DNA from 3 places in the Anaerolentibacter hominis genome. Region 2 is predicted to be linked to each of the others. Evidence: predicted binding sites of a transcription regulator. Region 2 holds the regulator's gene; each other region holds the start of a gene.

Region 1 (6,392 bases), on a different contig from region 2:
TATGAGGAGCAGGAAAAATTTAATATCGCCGTGGAAATGTATTCCCGTGTGACAGAACTGGAGAAGGATAAGGCAAAATTAGACGATGTGACCTGCAGAAAGCTTTATCTGCAGATTATTACCGGAGATGTAACCCGGGATGAAGCCTATCAGATGCTGGAGGCAAAAGCCCAGGATGGAGTGGCCGGGGCCCATTATTATCTTGGCTGTATCCTCCAGGCGGAGGAAGCCTATGAGGACGCGATTGAGCAGTTTGAGGAATATCTGGCGAATGCCGGAAACCGGTCTGCCCTGGCTTATAATAAGATGGCATTGTGCTATCAGGCTCTGGAAAAACCAGAGGAAGCCTATGAGGCAGTGAAGACGGGTCTTTCGCAGGGGGATGAGACGCAGACCCAGAGCCTGCTCTGGAATGAAGTGGCATTGCTGGAAGATATGGCCCGGTTTGACGAGGCAAAGGCGGCTGCGGAGGAATATTTGAAACGGTATCCGGATGATGAAAAGATGAAGCGGGAATATGAATTTCTCTCCAGCCGTTCCGGAAGCTAGGGTAAACATTTGTTTAACGGAGGACATAAATGGATTATTTTGATAATGAAGAACTGAAAGAGCAGGTGATCCTGGTGGGCGTATCACTGGGGGAACAGGGCATCGAAGATACGTCTGCGGAGGAATCCCTGGACGAACTGGAAGAATTGGTACAGACGGCGGGAGCGGTGACGGTTGGCCGTCTGCTGCAGAACCGGGAGAGGGTCCACCCCGGCACCTATATCGGCAAGGGAAAGATAGATGAGGTGAGAGAACTGCTCCTGGAGCGGAATGCGACCGGAGTGATCTGTGATGACGAACTGACTCCCGCCCAGATGCGCAACCTGGAAGATGCGCTGGATGTGAAGGTAATGGACCGGACCATGGTGATTCTGGATATCTTTGCACAGAGGGCGACCACGAAAGAGGGAAAGATTCAGGTGGAGCTGGCGCAGCTGCGCTACCGTGCCACGAGACTCGTGGGTATGCGCAATTCCCTGTCCCGTCTCGGCGGCGGTATCGGGACCAGAGGGCCGGGTGAGAAGAAACTGGAGATGGACCGGCGTCTGATCCGGGAGCGTATTTCCAGGCTGAAACAGGAGCTGGAAGATGTGAAATCCAGCAGGGAAACTGCCAGAAAGCAGAGAAGTGCCAATCCCACGCCGGTGATTGCCCTGGTGGGCTATACCAATACGGGCAAATCGACCCTTCTCAACAAGCTCACCGGAGCGGGTGTGCTGGAGGAAGATAAATTGTTTGCCACGCTGGACCCGACCACACGGAGTTTAAAGCTTGCCAGCGGGCAGGAAATCCTGCTGACCGATACGGTAGGATTTATAAGAAAGCTGCCCCATCATCTGGTGGAGGCATTCCGGAGTACGCTGGAAGAGGCCAAATACGCGGATATTATTCTTCATGTGGTGGACAGTGCAAATCCTATGGCCTATATCCAGATGCATACGGTGTACGAGACATTAAAGCTTCTGAATATCCAGGATAAAACGATCATCACCGTATTCAATAAACAGGATCTGCTGGAGTCCCCCCAGATTATCCGGGATCTGAAGGCGGATAAAACCGTGAAAATATCCGCCAGGACCGGTGAGGGCCTGGATCAGCTGCTGGCTGTAATCGAGGAGACCCTCCAGGAGCAGAAAATACTGATTGAGCATGTCTTTTCCTATCAGGAGGCCGGAAAGCTGGCGCCGATCCGGAAGTTTGGACAGATTCTGGAGGAAGAATACCGAGAAGATGGAATTTTTGTGAAGGCATATGTGCCGTCGGAAATCTGGAAGAAAAATAATTAGGGGCAGATTTTGATAAGAGATTCCAGAGCTTACCAAGGAAAAAGTCTGGAAAAATGCGGTGTAAAGCGATATTTCATTGGAAAAAACTGGGAAATTAAAAACACCATATGTAGTGTGATGATAAAAAATATTGCACACATATGGTGTTTGTCGGTTGACAAACCAACGGCATATGCTACAATAATATTTGGAAGCCCATTTAGGGCAGAGAATTCCGCAGCCGGAATTCTTTTTTCACCTATATACATATGAATGATTACGTTTGTAAAAGGAAGAACAATGGAAAAAAGCATTCTGGAAACGAGGGGCGGTACAGCCTTTCCGGGGTGCCGGTGAGCAGGGCAGCACAAGAGTCAGAGAGGAGCATAAGGACAAGATGATTAGAGTTTTAAAGAGGGACGGAGACCTGGCCGATTTTAACATTGAGAAAATCGCAGCGGCAATCGAGAAGGCATTCAATGCCACGAACAAATTGTACAACCACGATATCCTGGATCTTCTGGCGCTGAGAACTACAGCGGATTTCCAGACCAAGGTAAAAGATGAGGTAATCCAGGTGGAAGATATTCAGGACAGCGTAGAGCATGTTCTGGAGCAGAGCGGCTACACGGACGTTGCCAAGGCTTATATTTTGTACCGGAAAAACCGGGAAAAAATGAGAAATATGAAGTCCACGATTCTGGACTATAAAGATATTGTGAACAGCTATGTAAAAGAGGAAGACTGGCGTGTGAAGGAGAATTCTACTGTAACGTATTCGGTAGGCGGACTGATCCTCCATAATTCCGGATCAATTACGGCTAATTATTGGCTGTCCGAGATTTATGACGATGAGATTGCCAGTGCCCATCGGAATGCGGATATCCATATTCATGATTTATCTATGCTGACCGGCTACTGTGCGGGCTGGTCCTTAAAACAGCTGATTCAGGAAGGTCTTGGCGGAATTCCGGGCAAGATCACTTCCTCACCGGCCAACCACCTGTCCACGCTCTGTAATCAGATGGTAAATTTCCTGGGGATCATGCAGAATGAATGGGCAGGAGCGCAGGCGTTCTCCTCATTCGATACCTATCTGGCTCCTTTTGTTAAAATAGATAACTTATCCTATCATGAAGTAAAGCAGTGTATCCAGTCATTTGTCTATGGAGTGAATACGCCGAGCCGCTGGGGAACCCAGGCTCCGTTTTCCAATATTACCCTGGACTGGACCGTGCCGGAGGATCTGGCCGAGATGCCTTGCATCATCGGCGGCAAAGAGGTGGATTTCAAATACAAAGACTGTAAAGCCGAGATGGATATGGTCAACAAGGCGTTCATCGAGATTATGGTGGAGGGCGATGCCAACGGCCGCGGCTTCCAGTATCCGATTCCGACCTACTCTATCACCAAGGACTTTGACTGGTCCGATACGGAAAACAACCGCCTGCTTTTTGAAATGACCGCAAAATACGGAACTCCGTATTTTTCCAACTACATAAACAGTGATATGGAGCCAAGTGATGTCCGTTCCATGTGCTGCCGTCTCCGTCTGGACCTTCGGGAACTGCGGAAGAAAACCGGCGGTTTCTTCGGATCAGGCGAGTCTACCGGTTCCGTGGGCGTGGTGACGATCAATATGCCGCGTATCGCCTATACCTCCAGGGATGAGGAGAGCTTCTTCAAACAGCTGGATAGGATGATGGATATTTCCGCCCGGTCCCTGAAAGTGAAGAGGGAAGTTATCACAAAGCTGTTAAATGAAGGCCTGTATCCTTATACCAAGCGGTATCTGGGCACCTTTGAAAATCATTTCTCCACCATCGGTCTGGTGGGTATGAACGAAGTCGGCTTAAATGCTGCGTGGCTCGGGAAGGATATGACACATAAAGAGACACAGGAATTCAGCAAGAAGGTATTAAACCATATGAGGGAGCGTCTCTCCGACTATCAGGAGAGGTACGGCGATCTCTACAATCTGGAGGCAACTCCTGCGGAGTCAACCAGTTATCGTCTGGCTAAACATGACCGGGCAAAATATCCGGATATCCTCACCGCAGGCGAGGAGGGAGATACCCCGTACTACACCAACAGTTCTCATCTGCCGGTAGGCTACACAGAGGATATCTTCGAGGCCCTGGATATTCAGGACGGACTGCAGACCCTTTATACTTCGGGAACTGTATTCCATGCATTCCTGGGCGAAAAGCTGCCGGATTGGAAAGCAGCGGCCAAGTTAGTCAGAACAATTGCAGAAAATTATACGCTGCCTTACTATACGCTGTCTCCTGTTTATTCTATCTGCAAGACACACGGTTATCTGGCGGGTGAACATTTCAGCTGTCCGGAATGCGGGGGCAAGGCAGAAGTCTACAGCCGTATTACCGGTTACTACAGACCGGTTCAGAACTGGAATGAGGGTAAATCACAGGAATATAAGAACCGCAGATCTTATGTGATTGCAAAGTCCAGACAGATGCCGGCGGGAGAAGTGGCAATGGCGCCGGAAGATGGTGAGGCTCTTTCCGAAGCGGCGGCGGAGCAGGAAGCAAGCGCAGGCGTGGGTCTGGAGGACGGCCTATATCTGTTCACAACCCAGACATGTCCGAACTGCCGGATTGCCAAGGCGCTGATGAAGGAAATGGATTACCGTCTCGTTGACGCGGAGCAGAATGCGGAGCTTTCTGTTGCACTGGATATCATGCAGGCGCCGACTCTGGTGGAGGTAACCGGAGGGGCTATGAATAAATATCCCAATGTTTCCAGCATCAAGAAATTTGTAGACGCTCAGAAATCCTATGTTTAATAAGACTAAATCCAGATAGAAGCAAAACATATGAGACAGAAGCCGGATTCCGGCTTCTGTCTCTGTCAAATACAAAAGGAAAGGAAAAGACGGCAGCCTGTTGCCGTCAGTGACAAGATTGAGCTTAGCAGACGACATCTTTATCCGCATGTGTGAAGATATTTTAGAGAACGGAACCAGCACAGAAGGGGAAAAAGTCCGGCCCAGGTGGGAGGACGGTTCCTTTGCCTATACCATCAAGAGGTTCGGGGTGGTAAACAGGTATGACCTGTCCAGAGAATTTCCGGCCATAACACTCAGACGGACTGGAATTAAGAGCTGTATTGATGAGCTGCTGTGGATCTGGCAGAAAAAATCCAATAATATACACGATTTGAACAGCCATATATGGGACAGCTGGGCGGACGAGGACGGTTCCATCGGGAAGGCCTACGGTTATCAGATGGGGGTGAAACATCAGTATAAAGAGGGAGAGATGGATCAGATCGACCGGGTGATCTATGATCTGAAAAACAATCCCTACAGCCGTCGGATTATGACGAATCTCTATGTGCACCAGGATTTACATGAAATGAACCTCTATCCCTGTGCCTACAGCATGACTTTTAATGTGACGAAAAAGCCGGGCCGGGATAAGCTGACGCTGAATGCAATTTTAAATCAGAGAAGCCAGGATGTGCTGGCGGCAAATAACTGGAATGTGTGCCAGTACGCGGTCCTGGTTCATATGCTTGCCCAGGTTTGCGGCTTTGAAGCAGGAGAACTGGTCCATGTCATTGCGGACGCGCATATCTATGACCGGCATATCCCGATTATCCGGGAGCTGATCACGAGACCCACTTATCCGGCGCCTGATTTCTGGATGAATCCGGATATTCATGATTTCTATGAATTCACCGTGGATGATTTCCGGCTGGACAACTATGTCACCGGGCCGAAAGTAGAACATATTCCGGTGGCTGTCTGACAGGACGGTCAAATTCAAGTCAGGAGCGCCGCGTTTGATGCGGCGCTCCTGTCATATGACGGGGTACAGAAGGTGTATTTGTTTACATTTTGGCCGGTACTTGTTATACTGAAAGCCAGTTGAATAAAAGGAGAGATGCGCATGAATCTGATAGTTGCGGTGGATAAAAACTGGGCGATCGGGTATCAAAACCAGCTTTTGGTGCGGATACCGGCGGATCAGCGGTTTTTCAGACAGGAGACGACGGGCAAAGTGATCATTATGGGACGGAAAACCCTGGAGAGTTTTCCGGGCGGAGAGCCCTTAAAGAACAGATTAAATATTGTCATAACACGAAAAAAGGATTATACTAAAAAAGGCGTGGCAGTTGTTCACAGTGTTGAAGAGGCGCTGGAGAAAAGCAGAGAATATGCCGCAGAAGATGTGTATGTCATCGGAGGAGCGAGTATTTACGAGCAGATGCTTCCCTACTGTGATGTGGCACATGTTACGAAAATCGACTATGCCTACGAAGCAGATACTTACTTTCCCAACCTGGATGAGATGCCGGAGTGGGAAATTGAGGCGGATTCCGAGGAACAGACGTATTATGACCTGGAATATGCCTTTTATAAGTACGTAAAGAAAAGCTGAAAGAAAGGATGGGATGTTATGCTTAACATCAGGGTAGAAAAAACCACTTCACCAAAGCCGATACCGGGGAAAGAGAATCCTCTGGTTTTTGGCACGATATTTACAGATCACATGTTTGTGATGGATTACGAGGAAGGGAAAGGGTGGTATGATCCCCGCATTATTCCTTATC
Region 2 (6,392 bases):
AGCGCCTATTATGACGTTACCCACGGTGTTGGTCTGGCGATTGTTACACCACGCTGGATGCGCTATATTCTCAGTGATAAGACCGTGGATAAATTTGTACAGTATGCAGTTAATGTATGGCAGATGGAGCCGTCAGAGGATAAATACGCGCTTGCGAATGCGGCGATTGACGCTACAGAGCAGTTCTTCCTGGACTGCAATATTCCGATGACCCTGCCGGAGATCGGCATTGACGATTCCAAGCTGCGCCTGATGGCAGATGACACGGCAAAATATAACAATCTTGCGGCTGCCTATGTTCCGATGACTGCTGATGATGTCTACAATATTTTAGTGGCAAGTATGACAATGGAGAAATAATGTAAGGACATTTCTTATTATGGACTGACTTGGAGGACAACTATGGCTGTTGCAGGAATAGATGTGGGGACGACAGGATGTAAATGCACCGTGTATTCCGATCGGGGCGATTTTATCAATGAAGCTTATGTAGAATATGATTTTCCCCCAGAGGCGGGAGACCGGGAGCTGGATGCCCTGGTGATCTGGCAGGGTGTTAAGCAGGTAATGAAAGAGGCGGCCAGAGGGACGGAAGATCTGAAGGCGGTTGGTATTGCCTCTATGGGCGAGGCGGCGGTGCTCTTAGACGAGGCGGACCGCCCGCTGAACCGGCCGATTCTCTACTTTGATCCGCGGGGTCAGGAGCAGATCGACCGGCTGATTGCTAAAATCGGGGAGCAGAAGCTCAAGGATATCACCAGGATGAATCCTTCCAAGATCTATACACTGCCCAAGATCATGTGGCTGATGGACCAGGACCCGTCCCTTTCCGGCCGGGCAAAACGGCTGCTTCTGATGCAGGACTATATCGTCTACATGTTAAGCGGCATTGCCCAGATAGACTACACGCTGGCGTCCAGAACCTATGCTTTTGATATGAATACCCTGGACTGGAATGACGAGATTCTGCAGGCGGCAGGCTTAAGCCGCGGCATGATGGGAAAGACGGTTCCCACCGGTACGGCGGCAGGCATGATACGCAGAGAGATTGCACAAGAACTCAATCTGCCCGAGGATGTACTGATTGTAAGCGGAGCCCATGACCAGCCGGCAGCTATGATCGGGACCGGTGTGCTCCGGCCCGGTATGGGTGCGGACAGCACGGGGACAAATGAATGTATCAGCACGTTTTTTGAGGGACGGAAACATCCGGACTATATGGAGCAGAGGGAGCTTGCGGTCGTGCCGTTTCTCTGGCCGGATACCTATATGACATCTATCTTTTGTTTCACCGGCGGCGGTATGCTGAAATGGTACCGGGATAACCTGGCTAAGTATGAGGCAGAGCTGATCCGCAGGGAAGGCGGCAATGTATTTGAACGTCTGGATGAGATGACGGAGGATGGTCCGTCCGGACTTTTGGTGCTTCCTTATTTTCTTGGCAAGGGGTCGCCTGGAATGAATCCGGATGCCAGAGGCGCTATCGTGGGGCTCACGCCCGAGACAAAATCCATTGCTATTTATAAGGCGCTGATGGAGGGCGTTACGTATGAGCTGAGGACCGGCCTGGAGTTCTGGAGAGAAAGAGGGATCGACATTAAGGAACTGCGGGCGACCGGCGGCGGAGCCTTTTCATCGGTGTGGCTGCAGATCAAAGCGGATATCTATGGAATGCCGGTGTCTACGCTGAAGGTTTCTCAGGGAGGAAATCTGGCCTGCGGCATGCTGGCCGCGATTGCCAGAGGCCTTTATAAGAATGTGGAGGAAGCGGAGAAGGTATTTATCCAGGTGGATAAAACCTATTATCCCAGACTTAAGATGCAGAAGCGCTATGATGAATGGTATGAAAAATACAAACTGATCTATCCGGGAATGGAGAAATTGTTCACAGCGTGGTAGGCGTCTGCATAGTATGGGATAAGTACCTTTGGGAGCTGCCTATGCGTCTGTGTGAATTTAAACAGAAAGAAGTTATTAACGAACCAACCTGTAACCGGCTGGGCTATGTCAGCGATATTGAATTTGATGTCCAGACCGGGCAAATTACTCATATTATTGTACCGGGACCCTGTAAAATATGGGGGATTCTGGGAAGGGAAGAGGAATATATTATCGACTACCGCTGTATCTGCAAGGTCGGCGCCGATATTATTCTGGTCAATATAAACGAGGAGAAGGCCTTACATAAGGGTGCTTAAGAGAAGGGGTTATCTTTAAGGAGGAACGAGAACAATGAAATGTCCATTTTGTGGGGAAGAAAATACCAGAGTGATTGATTCCAGACCGTCAGAAGAAAACAGCTCAATCCGCAGAAGGCGTCAGTGCGATAAATGTAACCGGCGTTTTACTACCTATGAAAAAGTGGAGTCGATTCCGCTGGTCGTGGTAAAGAAGGATATGAGCCGGGAACCCTATGACCGTTCCAAGATCGAGGCCGGTATCTTCCGTTCCTGCCATAAACGGCCGATCTCCGTGGATCAGATTAAGGCGCTGGCGGATGAAGTGGAGAATGAGATTTTCAAAACAGAAGCTAAGGAAATTTCCAGCAGTGTGATCGGCGAGATTCTGATGGAGAAGTTAAAAGGGCTGGACCCGGTCGCCTATGTGAGATTTGCGTCTGTGTACCGGGAGTTTAAAGATGTCAATACCTTTATGGAGGAGTTAAAGCAGTTTCTGACATAAAATAAAGGGAGATTGCTGAATAAAGACAGGAAGAGGTAATGGAAATCCGCACAGGATTACTGTTTGCCTCTTCCTTTTTTTCAGGCAGGATGCTAAAATATAGGACATGGGGCGGGAAAACACGGAAAGGAATTTATGTTCAGTGAAGCGCTAAGCGCGGCAGTTATCGGAATTGACGCGGCACTGATCCGTGTGGAAACGGATGTAAGCGACGGACTTCCTGTCTTTGACATGGTGGGGCTTCCGGGTTCTGAGGTGAGGGAAGCCAGAGAACGGGTCCGGGTAGCCATGAAAAACTCCGGTTATCGTTTCCCGGCGAAGCGGATTACCGTCAATCTTTCTCCGGCAGATGTCAGAAAAGAAGGAACTGCCTTCGATCTGGCGATTGCCATTTCTATTTTGACCAGTTTCGGTCAGTTATCCAAATCACAGACAAAAAATATCATGTTTCTGGGTGAACTTGGCCTGGACGGCTCGGTTAAGAGAATACGCGGTATTCTGCCGGCCCTGGAGGACGGGAAAAAGCAGGGAGTCTCTGTGTTTTTTCTGCCGTCAGAGAACGGACCGGAGGCATCTTTAGTTAAGGATGTAAGGATCATAGCGGTCTCATCCCTGAAACAGGCGGTCCTGATCCTGCAGGGGAGGACGAAGGCCGATGATCTGGAAAAAGCTCATTTTTCTGCGGCCGCCGGCATCAGTGCAGATTTCTGTGAGATAGCAGGTCAGCAGAGCGCAAAGAGGGCGGCGGAGGTTGCCGCTGCCGGATTTCATCATTTACTCCTCACCGGACCTCCGGGCTCCGGAAAGACGATGATTGCACGCCGGATGAGAGGGATTCTTCCTCCCTTAAGTGAACCGGAACAGCTATACCTTTCCAGGTTATACAGTGCGGCGGGACTGCTGGATGAGAAGCGTCCGGTTGTGTCTGAGCGGCCCTTTCGGGAAGTGACATTTCCCATTTCGCCCGGTGCGCTGCTGGGCGGAGGAAAGAAGCTGAAACCAGGGGAGGCTGTGCTTGCCAGCCACGGAATCCTCTTTATGGATGAACTTCCGGAATTTGGCAGGGCGGTTCTGGAACTGCTTTTACAGCCGTTGGAGGAACGGAATATCAGGCTTACCGGTCCGCGGGGAGCCTTAAGTTATCCTGCTTTCTTTATGCTGGTTGGGGCAATGAACCCCTGTGACTGCGGCTATTATCCCGATATGTCGAGATGCCGGTGCAATCCATACAGGCTTAATCGATACAGGAGCCGGATTACCCGGGCATTCTGGGACAGGATTGACATTGTATCGGAGACAAAGCAGATGGATTTTAAACAGATTGGTACTGCCAAGGAGGAGAGCTCTTTACAGATCAGGGAGCGGGTGGAGCATGCCTGGGAGATACAAAAAGCACGTTACCGCGGGCTGCCCTTTTCCTGGAACAGCGCTCTGCCGTCTAAGCTGCTGGATGAATTCTGTCCGCTGGGGAGGGAAGAAAACCGGTTGATGAAGCAGCTGTTTGGCAAGGGGCTTTTATCCATCAGAGGATACGATACACTCAGAAGAACAGCCAGGACAATTGCAGATCTGGCAGGGGAAAAACAGATTCACTGCGGCCACCTGACGGAGGCTTATTTTTACAGAAAGAAAGACGAAGGATGATGATACATATTAAAAAGCAGAAAGGCGAAGGATGGAACGGGAAGAATACTGGTTATGGCTTGGGAGTTTAGAGGGTATCGGAAACCGGAAGAGACACAGACTTCTGGAATGGTTTCATACGCCGGAGAGAATTTATATGGCACAGGAAAAGGAACTGCTGCCCGTTCCGGGATTGACGGAACGGGACCGGGCGGTGCTGCTTCGCTCCGGAAGAAATGGAGAAACGGCCAGAATACTGGAAGAAATGGAGAAAAAAGAAATTTCTCTGCTGACGCTGGAGGACGGGAGATATCCGGCCGGTTTGAAGGAAATCTGTGATTGTCCGGTTTGCTTCTATTATAAAGGGAATCTGCCGGAGGATGACAAGCCGTCTTTGGCTGTTGTGGGGGCCAGAAACTGCACCAATTACGGGCGAACGATTGCAGAAGAATTTGCGGAAGAACTGGCCTCCTGTCAGGTTCAGATTATCAGCGGCCTAGCCAGAGGCATTGATGCGGCGGCTCATCGGGGCGCTTTAAATGGGAATGGCTACACATGCGGCGTATTGGGGTGCGGCGCGGATATCTGCTATCCTGCACAAAATCAGGACTTATATCAGGAAATGGAAACGAGGGGAGGAATTATCTCTGAGTTTCCTCCGGGAACGCCGCCCCTTGCCTGTCATTTCCCAATGCGGAACCGGATTATCAGCGGTCTGTGCGATGGGATTTTAATTGTGGAGGCCCGAAGGAAAAGCGGCTCTCTCATCACAGCGGATATGGCGCTGGAACAGGGACGGGATGTGTTTGCAATACCGGGAAGAATAACAGATCTGCTGAGCGAGGGCTGCAATAATCTGATCAAAATGGGGGCTGAACCTGTGGGCAGCCCGGTGGATATCCTAAACAGTCTGACGATGGAAAAATATGGATTTGAAAAGGATTGCAGACTGGGGGAGGAAAGCACAGGACAGATGTTTCTTAGTACAAAGGGTGTAGAGAAGAAAATAATGAAAAATGAATTGATACTTGATTCGAAAGAAGAAATGGTGTATGCTTGTTTAGACTTGTTGCCCAAAAGTGTACAAGATGTTGTGGATGAGACGGGTATGGAGGTATATGATGTGATGCAAAGCCTTCTAAGCCTGGAATTAAAGAATTATATCCGGCAGACTGCCGGAAGTAAATACGTAAAAGAACGTGGATAAATAAATATAAAATTTTGAGGAAATATTAATTATGTTTCCGGTATTGCGTATATAGAACTAATAAGAGGGTTAACGCAGCAGTTAAATAAGGAGAGAATATATGCCAAAATACTTAGTCATTGTGGAGTCGCCTGCCAAGGCGAAGACAATCAAAAAGTTTTTGGGTTCTAATTATGAAGTGGTGGCATCGAACGGTCATGTGAGGGATTTGCCGAAAAGCCAGATGGGTGTTGATTTTGCCAATAATTTTGAACCAAAATATATCACGATAAGAGGAAAGGGAGATCTGCTGGCCAAGCTGAGGAAAGAAGTGAAGAAAGTAGATAAAGTCTATCTCGCAACTGACCCTGACCGGGAAGGAGAGGCTATCTCCTGGCATTTGTACAACACGCTGAACCTGGATGATAAAAAGGCCAGCCGTATTACGTTCAATGAGATCACCAAGACGGCGGTTAAGTCTTCGATCAAACAGGCCAGAAAAATAGATATGAAGCTGGTGGATGCCCAGCAGGCCCGACGTGTGCTGGATCGAATGGTGGGATACACCATCAGCCCGCTTCTGTGGGAAAAAATTAAGAGAGGCTTAAGTGCCGGGCGTGTTCAGTCGGTGGCGCTTAGAATTATCTGTGACCGGGAAGAAGAGATCAACGCATTTTTACCGGAGGAATACTGGATGCTGATTTTCATGTGGACGGGGATAAGAAACCGCTGAGCGCCCATTTTTACGGCAAAGGCGATAAGAAGCTGGATATCCGTTCCAAAGAAGAGATGGATACTGTCTTAAAAGACCTGGATGGAGCGGAGTATCAGATAACGGATACAAAGATCGGGGAGAGGATAAAGCAGCCCCCGATACCTTTTACTACCAGTACGCTGCAGC
Region 3 (6,392 bases), 1.4 Mb from region 2:
TAGATCAGCGGGTGAGCCAGAATCGGTATCCCTCCGGCCTCCCGTATCAGTTCAATCGCTTCCTCAGGCGGTATATATTTTCTCGCCGCAAAATAAGGTCCATCTGACCCCAAATATTTTTCGAACGCCTCTTTATTTGATTTTACATAACCCTTTTTCACCAGACAGGCTGCAAAATGGGCTCTGGTCACGGCAGTATTCTCCGGGACCTCTTTCAGGATCTCCTCCATGGAAATCAATATGCCCCCGGCGGCAAGTTTCCTCGCCATTTCCTCGTTCCGCGCATCCCGTCTGCCGCGCATTTTATCCAGGGCCTGACTTAAACGGCGGTTATCCGGATCAATAAAAAGGCCAAGCAAATGAATATCACGGTCCTTATATGCTACGGACAGCTCCACCCCGGGAATCACCCTTATGGACGCTCCCTTTTTGTTCCAGGCCTCCCCGGCTGCAAGCGCTTCTTTTACGCCTTCTATGCTGTCATGATCCGTCAGCGCGACAGCGCCAAGGCCCAGCTTTACGGCGTGATCAACCAGCCAGGCAGGAGTCATGGTCCCGTCTGAATAGACCGAATGTACATGAAGATCTATATATCTCATTCTTCATTTCCTCCCTTCCCATTCATTTCTTCACTTTCCCTGCATTTCTTTCTATGCTCTCCCCCGCATATTTTAAAGTTTCAAGACATACATTTTAAAAACAAAGGACGGGTTACCGATGTTTAAAAGATAGCCCGCTACGTGTTGGAGGTATTTATGAAAATAGTAAAAGGACTTATCACTTCCTACGTCATCAGTACGGTCCTGCTTCTGGTGCTGTCTCTTGTGCTGTTCAAATTCTCACCGGCAGAAGGAGTCATGCAGGGTCTTGTGTTCTTCACCTACTGGATCTCTACTTTTGCAGGCGGCCTGATCGTCGGCAACAAGTCACAGAACCGTAAATTCTTGTGGGGTCTTCTGACAGGAGTCATTTACTTTGCCTTCCTGATGCTGCTCTCCTTCTTATTAAAAGGCCAGGCATTTGCAGGAACCACAAACCCGTTTCTGGCAGCCCTCCTCTCCGCTCTGGGCGGTATGATGGGCGGCATGGCCGCAAAATAGCGGGTATACGTCTCATTCCAAAAGGAATCCTCTTCCTTACCATAACAGATTTCCCTCCGGAAAGCAAAAATGAACCATGTTAAATGGTTCATTTTTTCATTCGTTATTTATTTCTTTTTATCCTCTTTGGAATCCGTGGTCGTACCTGCACCATTTGGTTTTTCGATCTCCATGATAGCGGCTCTCTGCATCGGGATACGACAGTTCTTATTATTGCCGAACTCCACAATGACAACATCCTCCATCACATCAATCACAACACCATAAAAACCGCTGGATGTAAGCACACTGTCGCCAATTGCCAGAGTAGTTAACATCGCGTCATGCTGCTTCTGCTGTTTCTTCTGCGGACGGATCGCAATAAACCAGAACAGGGCACAGATAAATACAATATACCCCAACGTAAATAAAATACTGGATGCTCCGCTTCCCTGGGTAAGAAAAGGTAAATAATTCATTTGTTGTCTCCTCCTAAATAATATCAATCTAATTTATCAACTCCGATTAGTAGCATCGGTGTACAATCCCTTGTCCATCGATGCTATCGGTCAGTGATCTCCCTGGGCCATATTCTCCAGCTTCTGCTTTTTATACTCAGCAAACCGGTCTGTCCGGATGGCCTCCCTGATTTCTTCCATCATCTTATTATAAAAGTAAAGATTGTGCGTTACCAGCAGCCGCAGTCCCAGCATTTCCTTTGCCTTGAGCAGATGGCGGATATAGGCCCTGCTGTAATGACGGCACACCGGACACTGGCAGCCTTCTTCCAACGGCCTGTCATCCAGTTCATACTGAAGGTTCAGCAAATTCATCTTTCCATGATTCGTATAGGCATGACCGTGTCTGCCGTTTCTGGCCGGATAGACACAATCAAAGAAATCCACGCCTCGCTCCACTGCTTCCAGAATATTCGCGGGAGTCCCGACTCCCATCAGATACCGTGGTTTATTCCCGGGCAGATAGGGCACCGTCACATCCAGGATGTGATACATCTCCTCGTGAGACTCTCCCACCGCCAGCCCTCCAAGGGCATAACCATCCAGATCAAGCTCTGCAATCTGCTGCGCATGGGCGATTCGGATGTCCTCAAACGTCCCTCCCTGATTGATTCCGAAGAGCATCTGCTGCCTGTTGATCGTATCCGGAAGACTGTTCAGCCTCTCCATCTCCTTTTTACATCTGGCAAGCCAGCGGGATGTCCGGTCAACCGAGTTCTGCATGTACTCTCTCGTAGCCGGATGAGGCGGACATTCATCAAATGCCATCGCGATGGTAGATGCCAGATTCGACTGAATCTGCATGCTCTCCTCCGGACCCATAAAAATCTTTCTTCCATCAATGTGGGACTGAAAATAGACGCCCTCTTCCTTGATTTTGCGCAGGCCCGCCAGGGAAAACACCTGAAACCCGCCGGAATCCGTCAGAATCGGCCTGTCCCAGACCATAAACTTGTGAAGACCGCCCAGCTGCTTCACCACCTGATCGCCCGGGCGCACATGCAGGTGATACGTATTGGACAATTCCACCTGTGTTCCGATCTCCTTCAGATCCATAGTAGAAACTGCGCCCTTGATCGCCGCGGCCGTCCCTACATTCATAAAGACCGGCGTATGAATCACCCCATGCACCGTATGAAATTCGCCCAGCCTTGCCCGGCCTTCCTGATGAACCAGCTTAAACATTCTCAGTACCATACCTTACCATAAATTCTCATTAGGAACAAAGTGGGCAAGCCCACCTCAACACGCCTAACCCCTCAATCTTTGAGGGGCTTGCACACTTTGCGCGCCGAGCGTAGTCAGCTTAGCTGACTTTTTCCTCTTACGCGAGTGCGCATAGGATGTTATCTTATTAGATAGGAAAGTTTGGAAAACTTTCCTATCTAATAAGATAACATTTCAAGTATAGCGTCATTTAAACCTTTTTTCAAGACGAAAGCCAAAAATAACCCCCACTTTATAGAAGTTTAATGTTTCAAGCTGCAAGCCATGCACGGATAAACCTCAGAACCGGTCTGGAAAACTTGTTTTCCAGACCGGTTCTGAGGTTAGACGTATACGGCGACAGCCGTAAAGCGAGCAAGCATAGCACGCGAGCTTGCATGGCTTAACAGCCTATTAATACATATTTGGCCTCAGCCGTCTAACCTTCTTTTTCCCCTCCCTCTTGACAAGTTTACTTGTCGGCACTATACTGATTTTGCAAACAAAACTTGGCAACCTTAGGAGGTGCTGCAATGAATAAAGAAGAAATACTGGAAAAATCCAGACAGGAAAACAAAAATCAGGATATATTTGAAAAAGATGCCATCATCCGGGCAGGCGGAGTTGCAACTAAGGCAGGACTGCTGCTCTGCTGCCTGATCGCTGTTCTGGAAGTATGCCTGACAGGCAGTGTCAGTTTTGGTACCTGGACGATCTATTTTGGAATTCTTTGTACTACGTTTTTTACCAAATATCATATTCTGCACCGCCGACACGAGTTGATGGTGGCGGTTCTCTACCTGATGTTTGGACTTTGTTTTCTATCCCTATATATCATCCGGCTGGTGAGGTAGAAAAGTGAATGAAGAACTAAAACTCTACAATCATTTAAAGGATGCCAGACGAGAACGTGGTTTATCCCAGGCCGCCCTGGCCGAACTGGTGGGTGTATCCCGCAACACCATCAGTTCTATTGAGACAGGACAGTTTAATCCAACAGCAAAATTGGCCCTGATTCTGTGTATTGCCCTGGACAAAAAGTTTGAAGATCTCTTCTATTTTAAGTAGGTATCTTCTCCGAAACGCAATATTTTGCACTACATCTAGTGTTTAAAAAATATTTTTATACTTTATATAGACATCAGGAATCATTACTGTTATAATCTAACCATACTACTAATTATCCATGGGAGGAAAGACAGCAATGACGATGAAAGTAATCAAGCGGGATGGACGGGAAGTAGAGTTTGACCGTAATAAAATTATACTGGCAATTCAGAAAGCCAACTTCGGGCTGCTGCCGGAAGAACAGGTTAGCGCTGAACGTATCGAAGAAATTGTCACCGGTATCGAGCACCGGGGACTGGACCATATGCAGGTAGAACAGATTCAGGATATTATTGAACAGCAGCTGATGGCAGACCGGAAGTTTGTGCTGGCGAAAAAATACATACTCTACCGCTACAACCGGGCCATGGTGCGGACCGCCAACACCACCGACGAGTCTATTCTCAGCCTGATCAAAAACAGCAATAAGGATGTGCAGGAGGAAAATTCCAATAAAAATGCCGCAGTTGCTTCCACACAGCGGGACCTGATCGCCGGAGAGGTTTCCAAAGACCTGACCAGGCGTATTCTGCTCCCCGAAAAAATATCAAAGGCACACGATGAGGGCGTTCTGCATTTTCATGATGCAGACTATTTTCTCCAGCCCATCTTCAACTGCTGCCTGATCAATATCAAGGATATGCTGGAACACGGCACAGTGATGAACGGCAAGCTAATCGAAAGCCCCAAGAGTTTCCAGGTGGCCTGTACGGTTATGACTCAGATCATCTCTGCCGTAGCCAGCAGCCAGTACGGCGGCCAGTCAGTGGATGTCCGCCATCTGGGCAAATATCTGAGGATCAGCAGGGATAAACATCTGGCCCATTTCCGTGAAATCTTCGGGGATAAGCTGACCAGAGAAGAAATTAATGAGCTGGTGGCAGACCGTGTAAGAGACGAGCTCCGCTCCGGTGTACAGACGATTCAATACCAGATCAACACACTGATGACTACAAACGGACAATCGCCTTTTGTGACTCTGTTTCTGAATCTGGATGCAGAAGATGAGTATCTGGAAGAGAACGCCATGATAATAGAAGAAATCCTTCGTCAGCGTCTGGAAGGTATCAAAAATGAGCAGGGTGTCTATGTCACTCCGGCATTCCCAAAGCTGATCTATGTGCTGGACGAACACAACTGCCTGAAGGGCGGCAGATTTGACTATATTACACGGCTGGCAGTAAAATGTTCCTCCAAACGGCTCTATCCGGATTATATTTCCGCAAAGAAGATGCGGGAAAACTACGAGGGAAATGTATTCAGCTGTATGGGCTGCCGCAGCTTCCTCTCTCCGTGGAAGGACGAAAACGGGGAATACAAATTCGAAGGCCGTTTCAATCAGGGGGTTGTCAGCCTGAATCTTCCCCAGATCGGAATCATCGCAAAAGGAAATGAAGAGGTATTCTGGCAGCTGCTGGACGAACGGCTGGCGCTCTGCTATGAAGCGCTCATGTGCCGCCACCGTGCGCTGGAGGGGACTCTCTCCAACGTAAGCCCCATCCACTGGCAGTATGGCGCGATTGCCAGACTGGAAAAGAATGAACCGATTGACAAGCTCCTTCACGACGGATATTCGACCATCTCTCTTGGTTACATCGGCCTCTATGAGCTGACTAAGCTCATGAAGGGTGTCAGCCATACCCAGCCGGAAGGAAAAGACTTTGCGCTTCGTGTCATGAACTATATGCGCCAGGCCACCGATCGCTGGAAACAGGAAACAGGAATTGGATTCGGTTTGTATGGTACGCCTGCAGAATCTCTCTGCTACCGGTTTGCCAGAATCGACGAAAAGCGCTTTGGTTCTATCCCGGATATCACGGATAAAGGGTACTATACCAACTCCTATCATGTGGATGTCAGAGAGAAAATTGATGCGTTTTCCAAATTTACATTTGAGAGCCAGTTCCAGAAAATATCCTCCGGCGGTGCTATCTCCTATGTGGAGATCCCCAACATGCGCCATAATTTGGAGGCTCTGGAGGAAGTGGTCAAATTTATCTACGACAACATCCAGTATGCGGAGTTTAATACCAAGTCAGATTACTGCCACGTGTGCGGATATGACGGAGAAATTGAAATCAACGATGACCTGGAATGGGAATGTCCGCAATGCGGTAATAAAGATCATAATAAAATGAATGTAACCCGCAGAACCTGCGGTTATCTGGGAGAGAACTTCTGGAACGTAGGAAAAACCAAAGAAATCAAGCAGCGGGTACTGCATCTGTAAGAGCGAAGAATGAATAAGGAAGAATGAAGAATTCGTCCTTATTAACCAGAAAGGGCAAATCATTGAATTACGCTGATATAAAACAATATGACGTGGCAAATGGGCCGGGTATCCGGGTATCCCTGTTTGTCAGCGGCTGCACCCGCGGCTGCAAGAACTGTTTTAACCGGGAGGCCTGGGATTTTAATTACGGTCAGCCCTTCACGGACCTTGAAATCGACCGGATTATTCAATATTTGAAACCGGATTATG

Evidence for each region. The regulator NrdR, encoded in region 2, represses ribonucleotide reductase genes. The targets are predictions, from matches to a motif close to CACAANATNTTGTG.
Region 1: a site for NrdR is predicted at 1,937-1,950, ahead of ABCW47_RS10795 (ribonucleoside triphosphate reductase). Genes of this name have one in related genera too.
Region 3: a site for NrdR is predicted at 3,899-3,912, ahead of nrdD (anaerobic ribonucleoside-triphosphate reductase). Genes of this name have one in related genera too.

The regions. Positions count from the first base shown of each region.
Region 1 covers NZ_JAWDIX010000002.1:344,407-350,798, forward strand. The annotation lists gene ABCW47_RS10785 (tetratricopeptide repeat protein) at 1-549, shown strand, start outside; gene hflX (GTPase HflX) at 579-1,835, shown strand; gene ABCW47_RS10795 (ribonucleoside triphosphate reductase) at 2,212-4,620, shown strand; gene thyA (thymidylate synthase) at 4,739-5,587, shown strand; gene ABCW47_RS10805 (dihydrofolate reductase) at 5,729-6,220, shown strand; gene ABCW47_RS10810 (branched-chain amino acid aminotransferase) at 6,239-6,392, shown strand, end outside.
Region 2 covers NZ_JAWDIX010000001.1:1,944,264-1,950,655, reverse strand. The annotation lists gene ABCW47_RS09075 (iron-containing alcohol dehydrogenase) at 1-360, shown strand, start outside; gene ABCW47_RS09070 (FGGY-family carbohydrate kinase) at 403-1,899, shown strand; gene ABCW47_RS09065 (PRC-barrel domain-containing protein) at 1,941-2,198, shown strand; gene nrdR (transcriptional regulator NrdR) at 2,233-2,682, shown strand; gene ABCW47_RS09055 (YifB family Mg chelatase-like AAA ATPase) at 2,818-4,326, shown strand; gene dprA (DNA-processing protein DprA) at 4,358-5,512, shown strand; partial or broken gene topA (type I DNA topoisomerase) at 5,613-6,392, shown strand, end outside.
Region 3 covers NZ_JAWDIX010000001.1:588,665-595,056, reverse strand. The annotation lists gene ABCW47_RS02610 (PHP domain-containing protein) at 1-599, opposite strand, end outside; gene ABCW47_RS02605 (TIGR04086 family membrane protein) at 756-1,100, shown strand; gene yajC (preprotein translocase subunit YajC) at 1,208-1,558, opposite strand; gene tgt (tRNA guanosine(34) transglycosylase Tgt) at 1,649-2,794, opposite strand; gene ABCW47_RS02590 (DUF6442 family protein) at 3,337-3,657, shown strand; gene ABCW47_RS02585 (helix-turn-helix transcriptional regulator) at 3,662-3,871, shown strand; gene nrdD (anaerobic ribonucleoside-triphosphate reductase) at 4,014-6,140, shown strand; gene nrdG (anaerobic ribonucleoside-triphosphate reductase activating protein) at 6,164-6,392, shown strand, end outside.